Regions from separate parts of the Kiloniella sp. genome, predicted to be linked through region 3. Evidence: predicted binding sites of a transcription regulator. Region 3 holds the regulator's gene; each other region holds the start of a gene.
What was found. Region 3 encodes PhoB, which activates phosphate uptake and scavenging genes when phosphate is short. Its sites were predicted from a motif close to TNTCATAAAACTGTCA; they were not measured.
Positions count from the first base shown of each region.

Region 1: a site for PhoB is predicted at 3,813-3,828, ahead of ACN0QW_RS08390 (inorganic phosphate transporter). Genes of this name have one in related genera too.
Region 2: a site for PhoB is predicted at 1,154-1,169, ahead of ACN0QW_RS00265 (RNA degradosome polyphosphate kinase). Genes of this name have one in related genera too.
Region 4: a site for PhoB is predicted at 2,428-2,443, ahead of ACN0QW_RS06345 (putative 2-aminoethylphosphonate ABC transporter substrate-binding protein). Genes of this name have one in related genera too.

Region 1 is NZ_JBLXHT010000004.1:35,164-40,407, forward strand. Features, by position in the region: gene cobT (nicotinate-nucleotide--dimethylbenzimidazole phosphoribosyltransferase) at 1-390, opposite strand, end outside; gene cobS (adenosylcobinamide-GDP ribazoletransferase) at 613-1,473, shown strand; gene ACN0QW_RS08385 (histidine phosphatase family protein) at 1,483-2,181, shown strand; gene ACN0QW_RS08390 (inorganic phosphate transporter) at 2,176-3,717, opposite strand; gene ACN0QW_RS08395 (GMC family oxidoreductase) at 4,110-5,244, opposite strand, start outside.
Region 2 is NZ_JBLXHT010000001.1:47,334-52,577, reverse strand. Features, by position in the region: gene ACN0QW_RS00265 (RNA degradosome polyphosphate kinase) at 1-1,100, opposite strand, end outside; gene ACN0QW_RS00260 (TSUP family transporter) at 1,229-1,960, opposite strand; gene ACN0QW_RS00255 (YdbL family protein) at 2,066-2,401, opposite strand; gene ACN0QW_RS00250 (YnbE family lipoprotein) at 2,427-2,657, opposite strand; gene ACN0QW_RS00245 (intermembrane phospholipid transport protein YdbH family protein) at 2,760-5,244, opposite strand, start outside.
Region 3 is NZ_JBLXHT010000005.1:257,702-262,945, forward strand. Features, by position in the region: gene pstA (phosphate ABC transporter permease PstA) at 1-120, shown strand, start outside; gene pstB (phosphate ABC transporter ATP-binding protein PstB) at 149-949, shown strand; gene phoU (phosphate signaling complex protein PhoU) at 961-1,701, shown strand; gene phoB (phosphate regulon transcriptional regulator PhoB) at 1,706-2,422, shown strand; gene ACN0QW_RS10785 (glycosyltransferase family 9 protein) at 2,520-3,500, opposite strand; gene ACN0QW_RS10790 (nitrilase-related carbon-nitrogen hydrolase) at 3,742-4,683, shown strand; gene ACN0QW_RS10795 (SulP family inorganic anion transporter) at 4,914-5,244, shown strand, end outside.
Region 4 is NZ_JBLXHT010000003.1:69,793-75,036, reverse strand. Features, by position in the region: gene ACN0QW_RS06355 (LOG family protein) at 1-90, shown strand, start outside; gene ACN0QW_RS06350 (Na/Pi cotransporter family protein) at 573-2,261, shown strand; gene ACN0QW_RS06345 (putative 2-aminoethylphosphonate ABC transporter substrate-binding protein) at 2,497-3,534, shown strand; gene ACN0QW_RS06340 (putative 2-aminoethylphosphonate ABC transporter ATP-binding protein) at 3,833-4,954, shown strand; gene ACN0QW_RS06335 (putative 2-aminoethylphosphonate ABC transporter permease subunit) at 4,956-5,244, shown strand, end outside.

The DNA.
Region 1 (5,244 bases), on a different contig from region 3:
AGCCGTCGGCTCATCAAGGGCGAGTTCATACACACGGAGATCGGAATCGGCCAACCCGCAAAGCTGATTAACTGCCGCACCACCGTGGATGAAGTTCGCAACCATTTGCTTGGTAACTTCGGTCGGATAGGCAGAAACCCCCTTTGCTGCAATGCCGTGATTTCCAGCAAAAACAGCGGTAAAGGGCCGTTCGACCTGTGGCTTCTTTTTTCCCTGCCATGCAGCAAGCCAGATTGCCAGTTCTTCTAAGCGCCCTAAAGCTCCCAAGGGTTTTGTAAGCTGTGCCTGCCTTTCCTCAGCGGCTTTTGCTGCCTCTCGGCTTGGCCCCGGTAATTCCTTGAGCAAAACATGAATTTCATCCAGCGTCGAAATAGATGCCGCGTCTGACATAGTTTATTATCTCCCTTGCCCCTGATTTAACACAGGATTGCGATGCCTTCAGACTATCAAATACCTTTACAGAACCGCTTTGGGGCGGCATTTGTTTCTTTGTGCGTTGATAACCCGATTTAATCGGTTTTAAAGCTCTGGCCAAAGCCATACCATAGCAACAAGCCATTGTCTTTACCTCAGAACCACTCACTTTGTCGCATATACACCGGATAAGGCAACATGACAGCTCAACAGAATGACAAACCACACCAATGGCTGAACATGATAAAACAGTTTGAACAGGATATACGTATTGTACTTGCCTTTATGACACGCATCCCGGTGCCCTATCCAATGAATAACGAAGGCAACCCGACAAGTCGTAGCCTCGCAGAAGCATCCTGGTCTTTTCCTCTTATTGGCATTCTGGTTGGTTTTATCAGTGCATCAGTTCTGGTCCTAAGCTTTTACCTCTCGCTTCCGCTCTATGTCTGCGCCCTTCTCGCAATTGTCTCCAGTATCTTGATCACAGGCGCCCTTCATGAAGACGGTCTGGCTGATGTTGCCGATGGCTTCGGCGGCAGTCACGATCCGGAACGCAAGCTTGAGATCATGAAAGATAGCCGCGTTGGGAGTTATGGTGTCCTGGCCCTTGGTATCTCTGTTCTAATGCGCACCCTGTTGTTAGGTAGTTTACTCTCTTTTGCACAACTAAGCCCAATAGGTGCAGACAACTATCAATGGGCAATCCTGACCCAAATTTTTGCTATTTACATTTCCGCACATATGATTGGGAGAGGCCTTGCCCCCTTGATAATGAGCCACCTTCCCCTAGCGAAAAAAAGCGGAATGGCCGCAACCGCCGCAAAACCTAAATTACGAAGTAGTTATGGCAGTCTGCTTCTGACTTTGTTCTTCCTTTTTATTTTTCTCCCCCCGCTGTCCATCTTGATTGTTCTTGTTTCCAATGTCCTAATGATTCTGTTTTTATCATGGCTAACAATGCGACAAGTTGGCGGGTATACTGGTGATGTCCTTGGCACTGCGGTCCAACTGTGTGAAATCATGACCTATCTTGTCCTATTAAGCTATATCGCCTAGGAGGCACAGGTGACACAAACCAGATGGTGGTGGATCAGGCATGCGCCTGTAACCGAAAACAACGGCACGATATACGGCAATCTGGATCTTAACTGTGACTGCCATGACAAAGAGAGCTTTCAGGCTCTCGCTGGGACCCTGCCCGATGACGCCATCTGGGTGACCACACCGCTAAAACGAACTGACCAAACGGCCAATGCTATTCGCGCAGAAATGCAAGAAACCTGTTTTCCTGACTACGATGTAATCGGCGACTTTCAGGAACAGTCTTTTGGCGACTGGCATGGTATGACACATCAAGAACTCGGCGAAATTCGAGGTGATGCATGGCATCGTTTTTGGCATGCGCCTGCATCCGAAGCCCCTCCGGGTGGTGAAAGTTTCGAAGACCTTATTTCCCGAACAGCAAGATCTATTGATGTCCTTAATCAAAAATACAGCGGCAAAGATATTATTGCAGTAACCCATGGCGGAACAATTCGAGCCGCAGTCGCCCATGCGCTGGGCCTAAAACCCGAAAAAGCCCTTGGTCTGTCCATTGGCAATTTGTCTTTGACGAAGCTTAATTACTACACGACCAAAGACGACACCAAATTGGATCAGTCATCTTGGGGAGTTGATTGTATAAATACAGAACCTCTAAGCTTCAAAAGCAAAAAAGCCCCGGAACCGGAGCTTTTTTCGCAATCACAGAAAATTAAGTTATAATACAAACGTTATCGCAAAGAAGATCGAAGCAGACAACAATGCTGCGGCGGGAACGGTGATCACCCAAGCTGCAATAATGGTCGTGAAGTGGGACCGACGAACCAATTTACGCCGCCCTATTTCTTCACGGTCAGAAATAGTTCCTTCGTGTTTGCTTTCCGGGTGACGTTCATGCTGTCGAACATACTGACGGCGACGTTTGCTTTTCTTGGTGTAGTATTCACGAAAGAAGCCAACACCAAATACTGCACCCACAGCAATATGCGTAGAGCTAACCGGTAATCCCAAAGCCGATGCCATGATCACAGTAATCGCAGCAGAAAGTGCCACACAATAAGCCCGCATCGGGTTCATCTTGGTAATCTGTTCCCCAACCATACGGATAAGTTTAGGGCCATAGAGGAAAAGACCAAGGCTGATACCAATTGCCCCAATAATCATCACCCAGACCGGAATGGTAACTTTCGCAGCGATGTCACCTGATTCCACAGCGTGTAAAACAGCCGCCAAAGGACCAACAGCATTAGCCACATCATTCGCACCATGCGCAAAAGACAACAAAGCAGCAGAGAAAATTAACGGAAGATGAAACAGTTCTCTTAAAGACTGGTTCCTATTTTCCATACCCTCGGACTGTTTCCGAATAACGGGCTTTAAAAGCGCATAAGAAGCAACAAATATTGCAGCACCAATCATGGCAACAGTTACAAGGTCAGGCTTCCAAATTTTCTTCAGGCCCTTCATCATCAAATAACATGAAAAAGCCGTTGCCATGATCGCAAGCAACATAGGCACCCAACGACGCGCGGCCGCGATTTTATCATCGCGGTAAATGATGTTACTTTTGATAAAGGCAAGGAATAGTGCCGCAATAACACCGCCCAGAACGGGGGAGATTACCCAGCTTGCTGCGATTTTACTCATGGTAAACCAGTTTACAGCGCCAAAACCAACAGCAGCAATACCAGCCCCCATCACACCACCAACAACAGAGTGTGTCGTTGAGACCGGCGCACCAATGTAGGTTGCAAGATTTACCCACAGGGCTGATGACAAAAGTGCTGCCATCATCGCCCAGATAAAGGTCTGGCTATCAGGGACAAGGGATGGATCAATAATTCCCTTGGAAATCGTGGAGACAACATCACCACCGGCCAACAGCGCACCCGCACTTTCAAACACAGCTGCAATAATCAGCGCCCCGGTCATGGTCAAAGCCCGCGACCCTACAGCTGGGCCAACATTGTTTGCTACATCATTGGCACCAATGTTCAGCGCCATATAGCCGCCAAGAGTTGCCGCAACGATGATATAAACCGCGTTTGGCTGCGCCCCGATCAAAATACTGGCAAAACCACCGGCAACCGCCAGAAAGAGTATCGCCAAACCCGGTGCAAAAAGGTGTTGCGATATCGAGCGCGTGGCCTCTTCCATCGTAACGATTTTGCTTAAATCTTTATCCAGGGATGGTTTTGCTAACTTCATATCGCCTGATGACGATGAATTCGTATTTCCTGACGGATCAGAAGATGTCATTTTTCAAACTTTCATACACCAAGATCGGGGTCATTTTCGATTTGTGATAGTTTCGTTGCGGTTAAATGACAAATTATCGTTTCGTGACTCTAATATGACAGTTTGATGACACGCCCCATTCCCCAAACAAATCAGATCCTTCAGCAGAATAAATCAGTGAAGTACTCACCTTTGAAGATATATTTTTAACTAATAATTTTAGATTTGATCCGTTTGCATCAACTCTATGAGATGCCAGCCTTTGAATTTTTGAACGATACCATCCTGCTGAATACCTTTTTGTAGACAGTATCTCATCAAATCCGGGAAGATTTAATAAACGTTTTGTTCCCGGCCTCTTATCGAATCATAAAAGATGATGAAAAAATCACTCATAAGTCAGGCAGATTGATTTAGCTTGAGCTATTTGCCCCAAGAATCATATCGCTCGCCTTTTCAGCGATCATGATAGTTGGGGCATTTGTATTACCAGAAGTAATGGTCGGCATGATTGAGGCATCTGCAACCCGTAATCCCGTGATACCATGTACACGAAGTTCTTCATCAACCACCGCCATTGAATCAGACCCCATTTTACAAGTGCCCACGGGGTGAAAAATTGTTGTGCCAATATCCCCGACAGCTTTGAGGATGTCTTCATCACTAACAATATCAGAACCAGGTAGATACTCCCTCGGTGAGTGGCTTAATAATGCCGGGCTTGCGCATATTTTACGTGTCAGTTTAATCGCATTAATGGCCACCTGCCGGTCCCCTTCGGTCGAAAGATAATTCGGCGCAATAGTTGGCATGTTCTTCCCGTTTGGATCACTGAGGTGAACATAGCCTCTTGATTCCGGACGTAGATTACAGATAGAAGCGGTAAAGCCAGAAAACTTATGGAGAGGATCACCCAGCTTATCTGTCGAAAGCGGTTGCACGTGATATTCCAGATCAGGTGTTTCCAATCCCGGATTACTCTTTGCAAAGCACCCTAACTGGCTTGGTGCCATAGACAAGGGTCCTTTTCGAAACAAGGCATAGTCCACCGCCATACCCGCTTTGGCAAAAAGGCTATGCGACATTTCATTAAGCGTTTTTGTACCAGAGACCTGAAATACGGTGCGAATTTGCAAATGATCCTGCAAGTTTTTGCCAACACCAGCAAGCTCGTGCTGCACCTCAACACCATGCTGTGCCAAAAGCTCTCCCGCGCCGATACCAGAGCTTTGTAACAGCACTGGGGACGCCACGGCGCCCGCAGATAAAATAAGCTCTTTTCGGACCTTCACTTCTGAACGCACGTCCTGAAAATCAAGCTCTAGCCCCTTGGCGATCTTATCCTCAAGTAATATTTTTCGTGCCTGTGCTTGTGTGAGAACGGTCAGGTTTTTTCGATCTTTAACCGGATGAAGGAAAGCACGAGCTGCGCTGAAACGTACCCCTTTTTTTTGGGTTACTTCAAAATACCCAACCCCTTCATTATTCCCCTGATTGAAGTCTTTTGTGACTGGGATACCAGCTTCTGCAGCAGCTTCTTGGAAGCGA
Region 2 (5,244 bases), on a different contig from region 3:
GGATGGTGAACAATAAAATCTTTTGCCCGGATCGCAGCAAAACAATCCCCCCCAAAATCCTTGATTCGTTCCGGAAAGCGGGGTGTATAGCTTTCAAATAACAATTCATGCCGTGAAGAAACGATCATCTGAGACACATCAGAAATACCCAACATACCCGGCAAAACAAAAACATCATTCTCATTGACAACGTGATGCTTTGTGACAAATGCACGCAAGCTTTCCGGCATTGAAGCATCAACCTGAAGTCTGATCACAGAACCACGACGCCGACGGCGTAACATGGTTTCAAACGTTCGAACCAAGTCTTCCGCTTCCTCGTCGACCTCAACATCAGAATCCCGCAAGATACGGAAAAGACCATTCCCCAAAAGCTCAAAACCCGGGAATAAGGTATCCATAAACATTCGGATAACATTCTCCAAGGCAATGAAACGATCTTGCATACCTGGTAACTTAACAAACCGTTGGATATTGTGAGGAATAGGCACAAGACCGTTAATCAGGTGGTTATCTTGTTGCCTAGAAAGCTCTAGGGCCAGAACCAGTCCCCTATTGGGAATAAAAGGAAACGGGTGGGCAGGATCAACCGCCAAAGGTGTCAGCGCGGGGAAAACCTGGGTCTGAAACCATGACGTCAGCCATTCTTTTTCATCCCCCTTCAACTCATCTGGATTTAAAAGGAAAAGGTTCTTGGATCTAAGCTTTGTAAATACATCTTCTAGCGCAACCTGCTGTTGTTGCATCAAGCGTCCGGCTTGGATAGAAATTTTCTGTAATTGTTCAGCAGGCGTCAAACCGTCCTGACTAAGCTTGGTAACACCCGCAGCAACCTGCCCCATCAACCCCGCCACACGAACCATATAAAATTCGTCAAGATTACTTGCAGAAATCGATGCAAAGCGTAAGCGCTCTAATAGCGGATGTTCCGGATTACTCGCTTCTTCCAGCACTCTAAAATTGAACGCTAGCCACGACAGTTCACGATTAATGAAACGCTTAGGTGATTTTGTAGTCAGCCAATCACAACCGGGATGATCAGTGTTCGTTTCACAGTCTTCGGGGGTCGCATCCGGAAGGTCAACAGCCAGATCATCCATCGTAAATTCCTAACCTTTTACACAATCAGATTGATTGCCTTAACAAGGCCAGGTTTCAGTTTCATGTCAGATTAAGCAAAGGAATCTGACATTATATTTTTAAGACCCATTCGACAGACGAATCACCATTAAATTAATTTAAATGCGACGAATAAAAGAGTTAGAGACAACGTAATTTTAATAATAACATCAGATGTACGATCACTTAATTTAATGAGTATTTTTTTCCCATAAATAATTGAGACCACCATTATAGGTATTAAATATAATACAGGTAACAATATTTCCGTTGTGACCTGATCGGTTTCTAAGCGAATAAACGTTGAAACAGTCCCCAACATGACGCTAAGAGCAGACGTTGTGCCGTGCATTTGTTGCAGTGACAGATTATTTGATAAGAAATATATCTTTCTTAAAGAACCACCGCCCCCCAAACCGACACCCTGCATAAAACCTGACATTAAGCTTGTTATTATAGAACCGCTATGAGTCTTTTCGACACTGCCACTACTTTTAAATAAGGCTGGAAACAATTTTTTTGATGCAAAGAATAATGTCATCAAAAACATCAACACATACAAAAACATTTCAGAGAACAAGCCAACAACATATGTACCGATAATTGCCGCAACAATTGAAACTGGAAGCATTTCAATCACATATTTCAGCATAATATCATTACGAAAGATTATGGCTTTGATGCCACTATTAATCATGAAGAAGAACACGGTGACACTAATCGCCGTATGGGGGTCAACGATCAGGGACAATAAGGGATTAAGAACTATCCCGCCCGAGATCGGAACAATCACCAAAAAGAACGATGATATTCCAACTAATAAATAAACAAAGAGAACCATCTTAATTAATCACATTAAAAAGGATACGCCTGTTCAATCAAAGAAAAAACCCCGCTCAAATAGCGGGATTTTACAACGATATTAAATACTTAAGCCTAGATACATTTATTTCTGCACCCAGGAACCGTCTTCTGCCTGGAACCAGGTTCCACTTGGGGCTTTACTCATAATCTGCTTGGCATAAACCATGCCGACCTGTTTGACACTAACACCTTCTTTGTTTGCGCGCTCTTGATAGATCTGCGTGCGTTTTGCATTTGTCGCAGACACAAAATCAGATGCGGAGCCATCACGCGCAACAGCCATACCATCATACCGTTCACCGACAGCCCCCGAACTGCGCAAACTATCAAGATCAGCAGCCCAAGCTGCTGGAATGACGGATGCAAACGCAAAAGCCAGAAACAGAACTCTCAACATTTTCATGCTATTCAAAACCATTGTTTCAGTTTCCTCCACCGGCAATCTAGAAGAGATTTGGATTATTATTGATGTCATCTTTCGCCTGATCTTCCAGACGAACACGTACTTCAGCATCCAACTTGATATTAAGGTTGATCGTAATCGGCTCTCTCGGTGCCTCGACCTTAACAGTTGGCGTACAAGCCTGAAGCCCTATTACAACCGCGGTAACAAGAACAAGCTGCTTGTTTATATTTTCATTCAGAAGGCCACCCAAGGCGTTATCCTCTGCCATTAAACATTAAATCTTCCCAACAATAGTCACTGAAATAAGGCAAGGGAAAGGCATTTTTAACCCTCTTTGCAAATTCGGCATCATTTCAAATAGCCTTACGACCTACTTATTAAGCAACCCAGAGACCAAACCCCTCGAAATTTTTTGCCCCTGTAAAAGAACAGCAAGCAAAGGCTCAACCTTTGTTTCAAGATTGATATTCAATTGGAAAGGATGCCCGTCGAGAACATCTTTATTTGCACCACTAATGCCAAGGCTCACCTGAGCGGCGGAATTGATAGGCTTATTAATATCCAGCGTGAGCTTAGTGTATTCAAAGTTGTGCAAAGCCTTCACCAATAGTTCAACCTGTTCGCCGCCGGCGGCCAAAGCATCCGCAATTAATTGGGAACGTATTTGTAATACACCTGGCCCTTCTGTTGCCAAGGCTCCCTTTTCAATAATAATTTGCTCTCCCTCAAATTTAATTGGGATTTCGCCTGTTAACTGCCCCGTACCACTAAGATCTTCGCGCCCAATTAATGTAAAAAGTTCTTTTAAGTCCAACTTATTAACCTGCAACCGTATTGATTTTTGATCTGCAAGAACCGGAATTTTTTGAGGAACAAAACCAAGATGACCACCAGCAATCATTAACTCGGCAGTCCGAAGATCAACGATAAAATCATCTACTTCAGGCACAACACCAAACACCAGTTCAATATCCGAGATTGGAACCCCGGCATCAAAAGAAGCAATCTCAAGCTTCTGCCCAGGCGGTAAAACGGGTTCTGTTATACCCTGAAAGAAAAACCGTCCAACTAAATCTTTAAAAGGAAGTTCGTTAATTTCTGCATCAGATAGATCCACATTCAAATACCCCTGCCCCTCAGGGACACCTTTTTTGATCACCACCTCAACACCGCCAGAAACCGAACCATCACGAACCTTCAGATCAGATAAGTGGGGGGTAAAAAATTTCGGCTGCATACCATATTCATCAAATGAAATCAGTGGGATAACGATATCAATGTTTCCATTAAGAGAGATTAAATCCAGATTGCCTTCAAGATTTAACAATTGCGTTCCCTCAAGAAGTTTTACATCAGCAGATAAAGCCGTCTTTGCTAGGGAACCTGATGTCTTACTCTTAACGAACAATGCGGGTAAACCAAGTTCAGAATCTTCCTGTTTGATGTTCGCTTCTGATCGGCTATCAAGGATAAGTTCCTGAACATCAAAGTCATTCGCAGGTTGGAAAAATGGCGTAGAGACATCATTACGAACGGAGCTGATCTTTAGCTTTTGATCTGGTAATTTAATTTCAGATATCGTTGTCCCGATATGCCACTTGCCCCCCGCACTTCCTAGAATCTTAGTCAAAAAATTAGAAACAACGATATCTTTGTTTTCTTTGATCAGATTGAGCTTAAGAGCTTTAAGGTGTAAGTCACCGGAGGCTTTCCTGAGTTCCACAACATTTTCTGTTTCATCTGAAAGAATTTGGAATTCACTCTCGATGTTTGATAAATAGACAACCTCTTTGGCCTGAGTTTGGATAACGTCCGGAACTTCGAACTTTACAAGCTCAAATTGCCCTCCATCTGCTGTAAAGATCAACTTACTCTTATCTAAGCCAAAACTCCCTTGTGCTGCCCCTTGCACCACCTTGATCAGATAATCAGCCTGTCCTTCAGATTGAGTATTATCAACTTCTCCTGTTTTGACTTGCCAATCACCTCGCCAACTCTCAGTGGTATCTTGTGATACAGTCGCGGCTAATGACCCATCAGATATTTTATATCCGGCAAGCTCTAATCCTTTGCCCCTGACATCAAGAACCGCGTTATCAAGTCGTACTTGATCATACCCTTGGCCGACACTCCCCGTTACCTGCGACAAAGACGTGACCTCAACAGGTGTTTCTCCGCGGAGTGCCACACCTATTTTACCTGCGACAGGTCGTTCATCATTCAAAATAAAGATGAGTTCAGTTTCAGCAGGATCGATTTCCCCCGACAAAGACGAGCCGAACATTTTTTTTATTGCAGAGGGCGTGATTTCATCTGTAGACAAATTTGCTACATTAAATTGCCCGACATCTCTGAGGTGAATTTTGGTCTCCGGGCCTTTTTGGATAAGCTTCAACGGCACCTTTCCATTAAATTCAGCCCCTGAAACCAGCCGACCTTCACCCCAAACATCTGACGTCAAATCAACCGTTGCCTGACCCAAATTTAGCAACAGCGGATTAATTGCTTCACGCCACTTTGAAGATTGGTTCTCCCCCACGTCAATCTGTCCGACACCATCCAGATTAACCGTCATCCGAGTATCTTCAACCTCAGGCGGCAAAAAAGCTTTTGGTATATTACCCGTTATATCCCCAAAAACATTCCAGTTCAGGCCGGGATCATCCAGAAAGAAAGAGGCGGCGCCTTCGCCTGAAACACCGATTTTCTGCCACTTAACATCCCAGTCTATTTGCAAATCAGAACTAGAAAAGATCGCCCCTAGATAAAATTCTTCCGGTTCATAGTCAGCCAGATATCCGCCTTCGAAGCTTATCCATCCTTGAACATCATCTTCCGAATGTCCCATAACTTCG
Region 3 (5,244 bases):
AGTCCAGAACGTGGATTTGTCGAAAAAACATCAGCAGCAATTATGATACTGCTGGCCTTTCTCATCGTCATGAACGCAATCGCAGTTATTTTGCGCAAACGCTTTGAGCGTCGTTGGTAAGCAAGGAATAATAGGAATGTCCTACGCTATGGATATGCAAAATTATACAACCCAATCTGAAACCGCTACCTCCGAGCCAAAAATCATGGCAAGAGATGTAAATGTTTTCTACGGCCCCAGTCAGGCACTAAAATCCATACAGCTGGATATTGGTGCCAACGAGGTCACATCCCTGATCGGTCCATCCGGTTGTGGCAAATCAACTTTTTTACGCTGCCTCAATCGCATGAACGATGTAATCGAAAATTGCACCGTTGAAGGGCGCATAAGTCTAGACGGTGTCGATCTTTACAATTCCGGTCTCGACCCCGTACTTCTCCGGGCACGTGTCGGGATGGTTTTCCAAAAACCAAACCCCTTTCCAAAATCCATCTTTGACAATATCGCCTATGGTCCTCGCTTGCACGGAACTGTAAGCACCAAAGACGAACTGGATGAACGCGTAGAGAAAAGCCTCCGTCGCGCTGGTTTGTGGGATGAAGTCAAAGATCGTTTGGACAAACCAGGCACAGGCCTTTCCGGCGGACAGCAGCAACGCCTTTGTATTGCGCGTGCTATTGCAATTAATCCAGAAGTAATCCTGATGGATGAGCCATGCTCTGCTCTTGATCCGATTGCAACTGCAAAAATTGAAGAACTCATTGATGAGCTTAGAGAACGCTTTACAATCGTGATTGTAACGCACTCTATGCAACAAGCCGCCCGTGTGTCTCAACGAACAGCCTTCTTCCATCTTGGAGAATTGGTTGAAGTCGGAGAAACAGATCGTCTCTTTACCAGCCCACAAGATGATCGTACCCAAGGTTACATTACGGGAAGATTCGGGTAAGGAAGATGGATATGCCAGAAACCAAAGACCACATCGTCAGCTCATTTGACAAAGAACTTCGTACCATTCATGAAATTATAATTCGCATGGGTGGCATGGCAGAAAATCAACTGTCCGAAGCCGTCGATGCACTTGTTCAACGCGACAGTGCAAAAGCTGAACTCGTCCGTAAAGAAGACGCAAAAATCGATGCGCTGGAAGAAGAATTGGAAGCCGCTGTCATTCAGTTGATTGCCTTGCGTCAACCCGTTGCTAACGATCTTCGGGCCGTCATTGCTGCTTTTAAAATTTCGTCTGATCTTGAACGTATTGGCGATTATGCAAAGAACATTGCCAAGCGCAGTATTGCAATCAACCAAATGCCGCCACAAAAATCCGTTACCAGCATTATGCGGATGTCCCGGTTGGTCCAGGAAATCGTCAAAGATACCCTTGACGCCTTTTCCAACAGCGATAAGGACCGCGCGATAGATGTGTGGCACCGGGATGAAGAAGTTGATGAAATGTACACTTCTTTGTTCCGCGAACTTCTGACTTACATGATGGAAGATCCACGGAATATCGGCGCCTGTACACACATGCTCTTTATCGCCAAAAACATCGAACGCATGGGCGACCATGCAACAAATATTGCTGAAACTATTTACTATTTATCGACCGGCGAACGTTTAGAAGGTAAACGCCCCAAAGGGGATCGCACCGCTTTTCAAATCCTTACCCCCGATGACGGGGAAGGCGAAGTAGAAATTTAATATAATGGAAAAAAAGGACCTTTCCATGAAACCCTTGGCATTAGTCATTGAAGACGAAATCGCACTGACAACGTTATTACGCTATAACCTTGAAAAAGAAGGATTTCGCGTCAATGAAGCACATGATGGCGAAGAAGCCCTCCTTCGTGCAAAAGAAGAAGCCCCGGATCTAATTCTTCTGGATTGGATGCTCCCGCTTCTATCAGGCATTGAAGTTTGTCGCCAGCTCCGTCGTCTGCCAGAAACCAAAGATGTGCCAATCATCATGCTAACAGCACGCGGTGAAGAAACAGACAAAATAAGAGGTCTAGATTCAGGTGCCGATGATTACATGACGAAACCGTTTTCACCTGCTGAACTGGTTGCGCGTATTCGCGCCATCATGCGTCGAAGCAAGCCGGAAACCGTAACCGAGGCACTTACCTTCGAAGACATCAACATGGATTTGGCTGCCTATAAAGTTTATCGCGGCGACCGCGAAGTTCATTTGGGTCCAACCGAATTCAAGTTGCTCCGCCACTTGATGCAAAACCCTGGGCGTGTCTTTAGCCGCGAACAGTTACTTGATTCAGTTTGGGGCCACGATGTGTACGTTGAACCCCGCACAGTAGATGTTCATATCAGACGCCTCCGCAAAGTCCTGAACGAAGGGACTGAACAGGATCTAATTCGTACGGTACGTTCAGCGGGTTACGCTCTGGATCGCGCCAAAGCAGCTTAATTAAGCTGCTTTATTATAGAAATAGCCAATAATCCGTCCCCTAATGTTTAGGACGTGGGTTATTGGCTATTTATGATTCACTACTAAAAAAGATTGTTTATAAAAGCTTTTCAATCTCACTCCATGCCTGCTCTGACGTAACCTCGGAAATATCATCACTGGGCGAGATAACGGGTTTAATCCAGTCAGAGTACGCGAAGTAATAGCTTTTAATAAAAATCCCCACCGCAGGCATGCTCGACATCGCAGCCAAGTTAAGACCAAAGCTATCGTTGCCTACGTAGAAATCACAAGATTGAAGCAAGGCATGACTGTGATGTAGCAACACTTTGCGGGTTGTCAGGTCAATAAATCGATCAGGGCTAGAGGTATTATCTAAGATACCTTGGGCAATCGGGGCAACATCACCAGCGCCAAACAACAGAATTTGACCGGGATAATTTTCCAAAAGACGTTCAGCTATTTCCGAATATCCTTTGACACCCCATTGCTTATAGGCTGCGCTGGCATTAATACCCAACGCAATCATTTTTGGTTTTTCTGGCAGTCCAATTTCCTCGAACGCAGACTTAACAACATGTTCCGGTTGCCGAAACCTGACATCACTATAATCATAGGAAATACCCACATCATCCATGACCATCGCAGCATGATGCATGAAAGCTGGTAAGGGGACCTGTTTCGGCGTCAACGTCCCCTTGTTAAGGAAAAAACGGTTCCAGGAGCCTTTGAAGTAATACCCATAACGGTTTTTGACACCCGCCATCATAATCGCGAATGAAATACCAGTCGATTTATGAAACACAAATGCCGTATCAATCTTTGCCACTTTCGTTAAACGACGTAACCTGCCTAAGTCAGCCTTGCCAGAAACGTCCTGATCCTTGGCGATAGGTAAAACCTGACTAACCATGTCAATTTCTGAGAAAAGTTCACTGATTTCCCGCCCTTTTTTGCACGCGAGAACAATCGACTTTCCTTCGGATTTTTCTTGGATAGAACGAATAAACGGCATATGGAACAGAGTGTCACCTAGCCCACCGCCAGTTACCACAAGTGTTTTACCCAATTCTGACATTACTGGTTAAACCTTATTGATTATTCTAGATATTAATCCAGCCGCAACTATACTCAAAGAGTCTGCTAAAGAAAGAAAGGAATTAGATCAGCCAGCAAAGAGTTTAATAAATATTGCCACTTAGTAATACTGATATCTGTAAGGCTAAAATTACCGCTTTGCCAAATATCTTATCAAGGTGTAAGGATTTCTTTTGGAAATGTTTTCTATATCATAAGAACAACATTACAGGAGAATACGTGTGACTCTATCCCCGCTAAATATTGCACTCTGGGCTATAAATCTGGAAACACCCCTAAAGTCTCTTGCAGACTGGATAGAGATTACCAGCCATCGGATGGAACAGGCTAAAGAGCAAGAGGCCAACCTGTTGCTCATGCCTGAATATGTTTCAGAGCAATGGATGTCCTTTGCCCCCGCTGGTATTGCATCTGACGAAGAAATTCCCTGGATGGCAACGCAGGCAGCAGATGCTATTGATCAGTTGAAAAGCTTAGCGAAAACGCATGAAATGGGGCTATTAGCAGGAACCTTTCCCGTTGCAATCGATACCAAAGACGAAGTCTCTGACTCACCCGTCAATGATAACAGTGGGTATTACAACAGAGCCCATCTGTTCTTGCCCGATGGGCGATATATCACACAGGATAAGCTGTGCCTAACCCCAAGTGAACAAGATCCCCAAGCATGGTGTTTGACACCGGGGAGCAAAGTAAAGGTTTTTAACTGGCAGGGGCTGCGGATCGCCATCCTGATTTGTTTGGATGTGGAAATGCCGGCTTTATCCTCTCTGATAGCCGATCACGATATTGATTTGATCCTTGTACCGTCGATGACATCAAAACTTGCGGGCTATAATCGCGTTTTTGGCTGTGCAAAAGCCAGGGCCATCGAATTACAGGCCGCAATCGCCGCTGTAGGTCCAATCGGTGCAACACGTTTTCTGGGTAAAAGAAGGCAAAACCAAACCTCTGCCGCTGCTGTCTACATTCCCTGTGAAGAAAGCCTCGGGCATATTGGGGTTGCTACCGAAATTTCACCCGCAGATACAACTGTTGGGCAGGGACCTTTGATCGTTGCTAAAGATGTACCCTTTGCAGAAATTCGCAGGTTGCGAAACGGAACAGCAGAAGTTTGGCCCGGTGCTTGGGATGCAGACCATGTCTTTGTCGAAGAAGAATAAAGTAGGGGCCTAATTTACCTGTTTGATCAGCTATCCTTGCCTTCGATATGTGTTCAACACATACCCCACAGAACAGACAAGGCGCAGATTAGATATTTTCTAAAGTAAATAAATTTGTTAGAAGCGCGCCAGCATAGAAACATGGCGACTTTTTCCAAGAGGTAAAGATCGCCCTTAATTCGGTCATTGGGCGATCCCCATGGCCTTAAAGAGATCCGATCGGATACCAGATGAAAGCCTACAATTTTTGCGACCCGAAAAATATCAAAGCTGATGTTCTCTCGGGATTAACTGTTGCTCTTGCCCTTGTACCAGAGGCTGTCGCCTTTGCTTTCGTGGCACAAGTCGATCCACTGGTTGGCCTATATGCTGCCTTTATTGTTGGCTTAATTACCTCATTAATCGGGGGACGTCCGGGAATGATTTCTGGCGCCACAGGGGCACTCGCCGTTGTTATGGTTGCCCTAGTTGTTTCGCATGGAGTACAATACCTATTTGCCGCCGTGGTTCTGATGGGTATCCTGCAAATTCTTGCTGGTATCTTCAAGCTCGGGAAATTTA
Region 4 (5,244 bases), on a different contig from region 3:
CTGGTTACGGATTCTAAGGATGAGGCTTTCGAGTATGTCACCAAAGGATTGTTAGAACATGCGTTGGAATCCCCCGGACCAATGCTCTGAGATGCAGTTGAGTTGAAAGATTGTTTACAGGCCTCTTCATAGAAGGGGCCTGTTTTTTATGAAGTAGCTTTTATGGGGGGCGATTATTATTGCTATTAGATGATAATTCAATCCATAGGGCAGGACTATAATAATCATACAAAATATCGATTTGATGTATGTGGATTGTCACGCCACTATATAAATAATTCTCTTATTTTGACGTAAATATAGTTTTAAGTTCAACTATAAATGTGCGAATGTTAGAAAAATGGTGTATATAGATATATTTTTGTTGATATTTTGTTGTTAATACCACATTTTATTGTTATGAAAATATTTCTATATTGTGACACTTTTGTGAAATTAGCCTTGTCTGCAGGAGGAGCTTAAAGCTACAAATACTAATTCTGGAATGATCTGCCACAGGGTAGGTGTGGTGCTGCGTTATTCGCGGGTAGTATTCTGTAACCAAAAAATCATTGAATGAGGTAAGTATAAGCGTGTCTGGTTTTGACCTTTTGTTAAAAATAGCTGGTGGTGTTGCTCTTTTATTGTGGGCGACAAGAATGGTGCGCACGGGTGTGTTGCGTGCATATGGCAGTCAGCTTCGTCGTTTTTTAGGATCGGCCACTAAAAACACGCTTTCTTCATTTGGTATGGGCATCGGTATGGCCGGTATCCTGCAAAGTTCCACGGCAACGGCATTACTTACAGTTGCTTTTGCAGGAAAAGGATTAATCGCGATTGGGCCTGCTTTGGCAGTGATGCTGGGGGCAGATGTCGGTTCTACGCTTGTCGTACAAGTACTTTCTCTGGATATTTCCTGGTTATCACCAGTATTGATTTTAATAGGATTTGTTTGTTTCACCACAAGACCAACAATGACACTTCGCCACTTGGGGCGCGTGTTTATTGGGCTTGGCTTGATGCTGCTTTCACTGAAGCTGGTGGTTGGTGCTTCTGAGCCAATGCGTGATAGTGTGGTGTTGCAAAACATTCTGGCTGCTTTGTCCGAAGCCCCGTTGTTTGCCGTTATTTTGGCTGCTTTAATTACCTGGATCACGCATTCGTCGGTGGCAATGGTTTTATTGATAATGTCGTTGAGTGTCGCTGGGGTCGTTTCCGCTGATTTGGCTCTGGTTCTGGTCTTAGGGGCAAATGTCGGTGCTGGTATTGTTCCTATGGCCTTAACAATGTCAGAAACGCCAAAAGCCCGACGTATACCCATGGGGAATATGCTCTTTCGATTTGCGGGTGTTCTTATCCTTTTACCATTGATGGAAATTATCACGCCTTATGTTGCAGAATTGAGTGGTGCAGGTGTAGGACGCCAAGTGGCGAATTTCCATACCATATTTAATATTGGCCTTGCGATTGTCTTCTTACCGCTTGTCGGGGTGATGTCGAGCTTAATGGAGCGCGCTTTGCCTGAAGGTGCTGGTGCCGAAGATGACCTTAAACCTAAATATTTAGATCAGAGTGTGATCAATACTCCAACAGTTGCTGTGGCATGCGCTACCCGTGAGGTGCTTCGTTTAGCGGATGTTGTCGAAGAAATGTTACGTAAGAGTATTGGCGTCTTTGAAACAAATGATCCGGTACTTCTTCAGGAAGTTAGCAAAGCTGATGATCAAGTAGATGAACTTCATGAAGCGATCAAACTGTACCTTACCAAGGTGAGCGTTCGTGAGTTGGATGAAGACACAAGTGCACGTTGTGTCGAACTGATTTCATTTACGACCAATCTAGAACACATTGGGGATATCATTGATAAGAATTTGCTTGAGATAGCGAATACAAAAATTAAGAAAAGGATTGAATTCTCCGAGCAAGGTTGGATTGAATTGGTCGAGCTACATCGCATGGCATTGGATCAGATGCAGCTGGCGATGACGGCTTTTGTATCTGGTGATGTGGATATCGCTAGACAGCTTATTGCTGGTAAAGAGAAGTTTAGGGATATGGAACAACGTGGTGGAGACAAGCACCTCGATCGGCTGAGAGAAGGACGCATTGAATCAATTGAATCCTCAGCCTTGCATATCGACATGATCAGGGATTTAAAGCGAATAAATTCACATTTGACATCTGTTGCTTATCCGATTTTGGATGCGAGTGGTGAATTGCATGAAAGTCGTCTTCGGGTACGGCCTCATTCTGAGAGAAGGTCTGCGAAGGCGAACACGTAATCCGGCGTAGCCGGTAAACTGAGAGTGCTTTTGGCAGGATACTCTCAGTTTGAAAGGGCCTTGATTCCTTTTTGGAGGAATTAAGTTTGGACGGGTGTTCAAGTTAAAGTTTTTGCGTAACAAAGACTTAGCATAAATGTAACAAAGTGCCGCTATAGACGGCACAGTACATAAAACTGAATAGGGATGTTGAAGGGAAAGCCCTTTGACGATCACAACGAGGAGCATGAAAGTAATGAAAAAAGCATTTTCAACCAAACTGCTAGGTGGCGTAGCCACAACTTTGGCCGCTATTGGCTTTCTTACCGGCAGTGTATCTGCTGAAGATCTAACTGTTTATACTGCTGTGGAAGCTGAAGATCTGAAGCGTTATGCTGCTGCATTTAACGAAGTGCATCCCGACATTACGGTCAATTGGGTACGCGATTCCACAGGTGTTGTTACTGCTAAATTATTGGCTGAAAAAGACAACCCGCAAGCTGATGTTGTCTGGGGTTTGGCTGGGTCCAGTCTTCTTCTTATGAAAAAAGAAGACATGTTTGAAACTTATGCTCCTGCTGGCGTTGATCAACTGGATAGTCGCTTCCGTGATAATTCCGATACCCCAGTTTGGGCTGGTATGGACGCTTGGGTTGCTGCTGTTTGTGTGAACACAGTTGAGGCAGAAGCGAACAACCTTCCAATGCCAACATCTTGGGCGGATCTGACGAAGCCTGAATATAAAGGCCATGTTGCAATGCCAAACCCTGGGTCTTCTGGTACAGGTTTCCTAGATGTTGCTAGCTGGTTGCAAATGTTTGGTGAAGAAGATGGTTGGGCGTTCATGGATGACCTCCACGAAAACATCAGCCATTATACACACTCTGGTTCTAAACCTTGTAAACAGGCTGCTGCTGGTGAAGTGTCCATCGGGATTTCTTTTGCTTTCCGTGCCGCAAAATCTAAAAACCAAGGTGCGCCATTGGAAATCGTGATGCCATCAGAGGGTGTCGGTTGGGAAATGGAAGCCGCTGCTATTGTTAAGGGCACCAAGAAGCTTGATGCAGCCAAAAAATTGATGGACTTCATTGTCTCAAAACCAGCTATGGAGCATTACAATCAAGGTTACGCTGTTGTTGCTATGCCAGGTATTTCAAAACCAATTGAAAATTACCCAGCAAACATTACAGACAGCATGATCGCAATGGACTTTGAATGGTCTGCGAACAATCGTGATGCGATTCTGGCTGAATGGACAGATCGTTATGATTCCAAGTCTGAGCCTAAAAACTAATCAGACCAAAATCATAAGATACGTTAGATATTCCGCTCTTTGGTGAGCCAGAGAGCGGAATATCAAAATACAAGTGTTAGAACGGTGATACATTTTCACTTAACGTTCTACACAATAATTTACAGTTAAATAAAACGTCAGTAATCAAACGTAATTCTATTGTTTTGATGTTTGAGCCAGATTTTGAAATGTGCAAAGTCTGTGCAAAATATCGAGAGTTGTTGATGCTGATGCAATTAAGCTGTTGCAAAAGAGCACAGGATAAACTGTGCCGTTTTGCCGCTTGAGAGGAATGGCAATGAGCGCAAATACTGCTGATATCCGGGTCGAAACAGGAAATGGGCAAAAGCCCTATTTAACAGCATCTAATTTAACAAAACAGTTCGGTAACTTTACGGCGTTATCCGATATTTCGTTAGAGATTTACGAAGGCGAGTTCGTGTGTTTCTTGGGGCCATCCGGCTGTGGGAAGACGACACTGTTACGTGCTATCGCAGGTCTGGATATTCAAACCTTTGGCACAGTGACACAAGGGGGAGAAGATGTGTCATCTCTTCCGCCTAGTGAGCGTGATTTTGGTATTGTGTTCCAATCCTATGCTTTATTCCCAAATCTGACGATCCACAAAAACATTGCCTTTGGTTTGGAAAACAGAAAGCTGCCTAGGGCTGACATAGATAAACGAGTTAATGAACTTCTCGAACTTGTTGGTCTTAACTCACAAGCTGACAAGTACCCTGCACAGTTATCTGGTGGCCAACAACAGCGTATTGCATTGGCGCGAGCGATTGCGACAAACCCTGGTTTGCTATTGCTTGATGAACCTCTATCTGCGCTGGATGCAAAGGTACGTGCCCATCTCCGCCATGAAATCAAAGAATTACAGCGTACACTTGGCGTTACGACGATTATGGTCACACATGATCAGGAAGAAGCCCTGACAATGGCAGACCGTATCGTTGTTATGAATGATGGGGTCATTGAGCAGGTGGGATCACCACTTGAAATTTATCGTTATCCGGCGTCAGCCTTTGTTGCTGATTTTATTGGTACGATGAATTTTGTTCCGGGTCAGGTGAATGGCCGTGATACCCTTAAAATGGGTAGTGTTGAGCTTAAATGCGACCCAGAAAAAATCACAGAACGTGGTAATATTACAGTGGCCTTCCGTCCTGAAAATCTTTTGGTTCAAGAGGGCGATAAAAAACTTCCAAACGCCTTTGAAGCTGAAGTGAAGTATATGGAATTTATGGGTTCCTTTTTCCGGGTCGACCTGTTGAGTAAGCAAACCAATAGTGATGCCCATATTAAGGGGGATTTTTCTATCAATATGGTGCGACGTACTGGTGTTAAAGAAGGCGACACTATTACGGTTTCTATTCCCCATGACCGTTTGACGGTATTTCCTGGAGTAAATTGATATGGCGGAGGTAACAAATTCTACGCCATTGAAAGTGGTAAAACCAAAGGCCAGTCGTGATGACTGGACCATGCGCGCCTTTATGGTGATGATTGGGGCCTATCTGCTGATTGCACTGGCTTTCCCGTTATACATCATGCTCTCAAAATCGTTTGAGAATAAAGATGGTATTTTCATTGGCGTTGAAAACTATATTAAGTATTTTTCTACGCCAGCTCTGTTTAATTCCATTGAAAACTCGGTAACGATTTCAATTATCACGATGGTGATAACTGTTACACTGGCCTTTA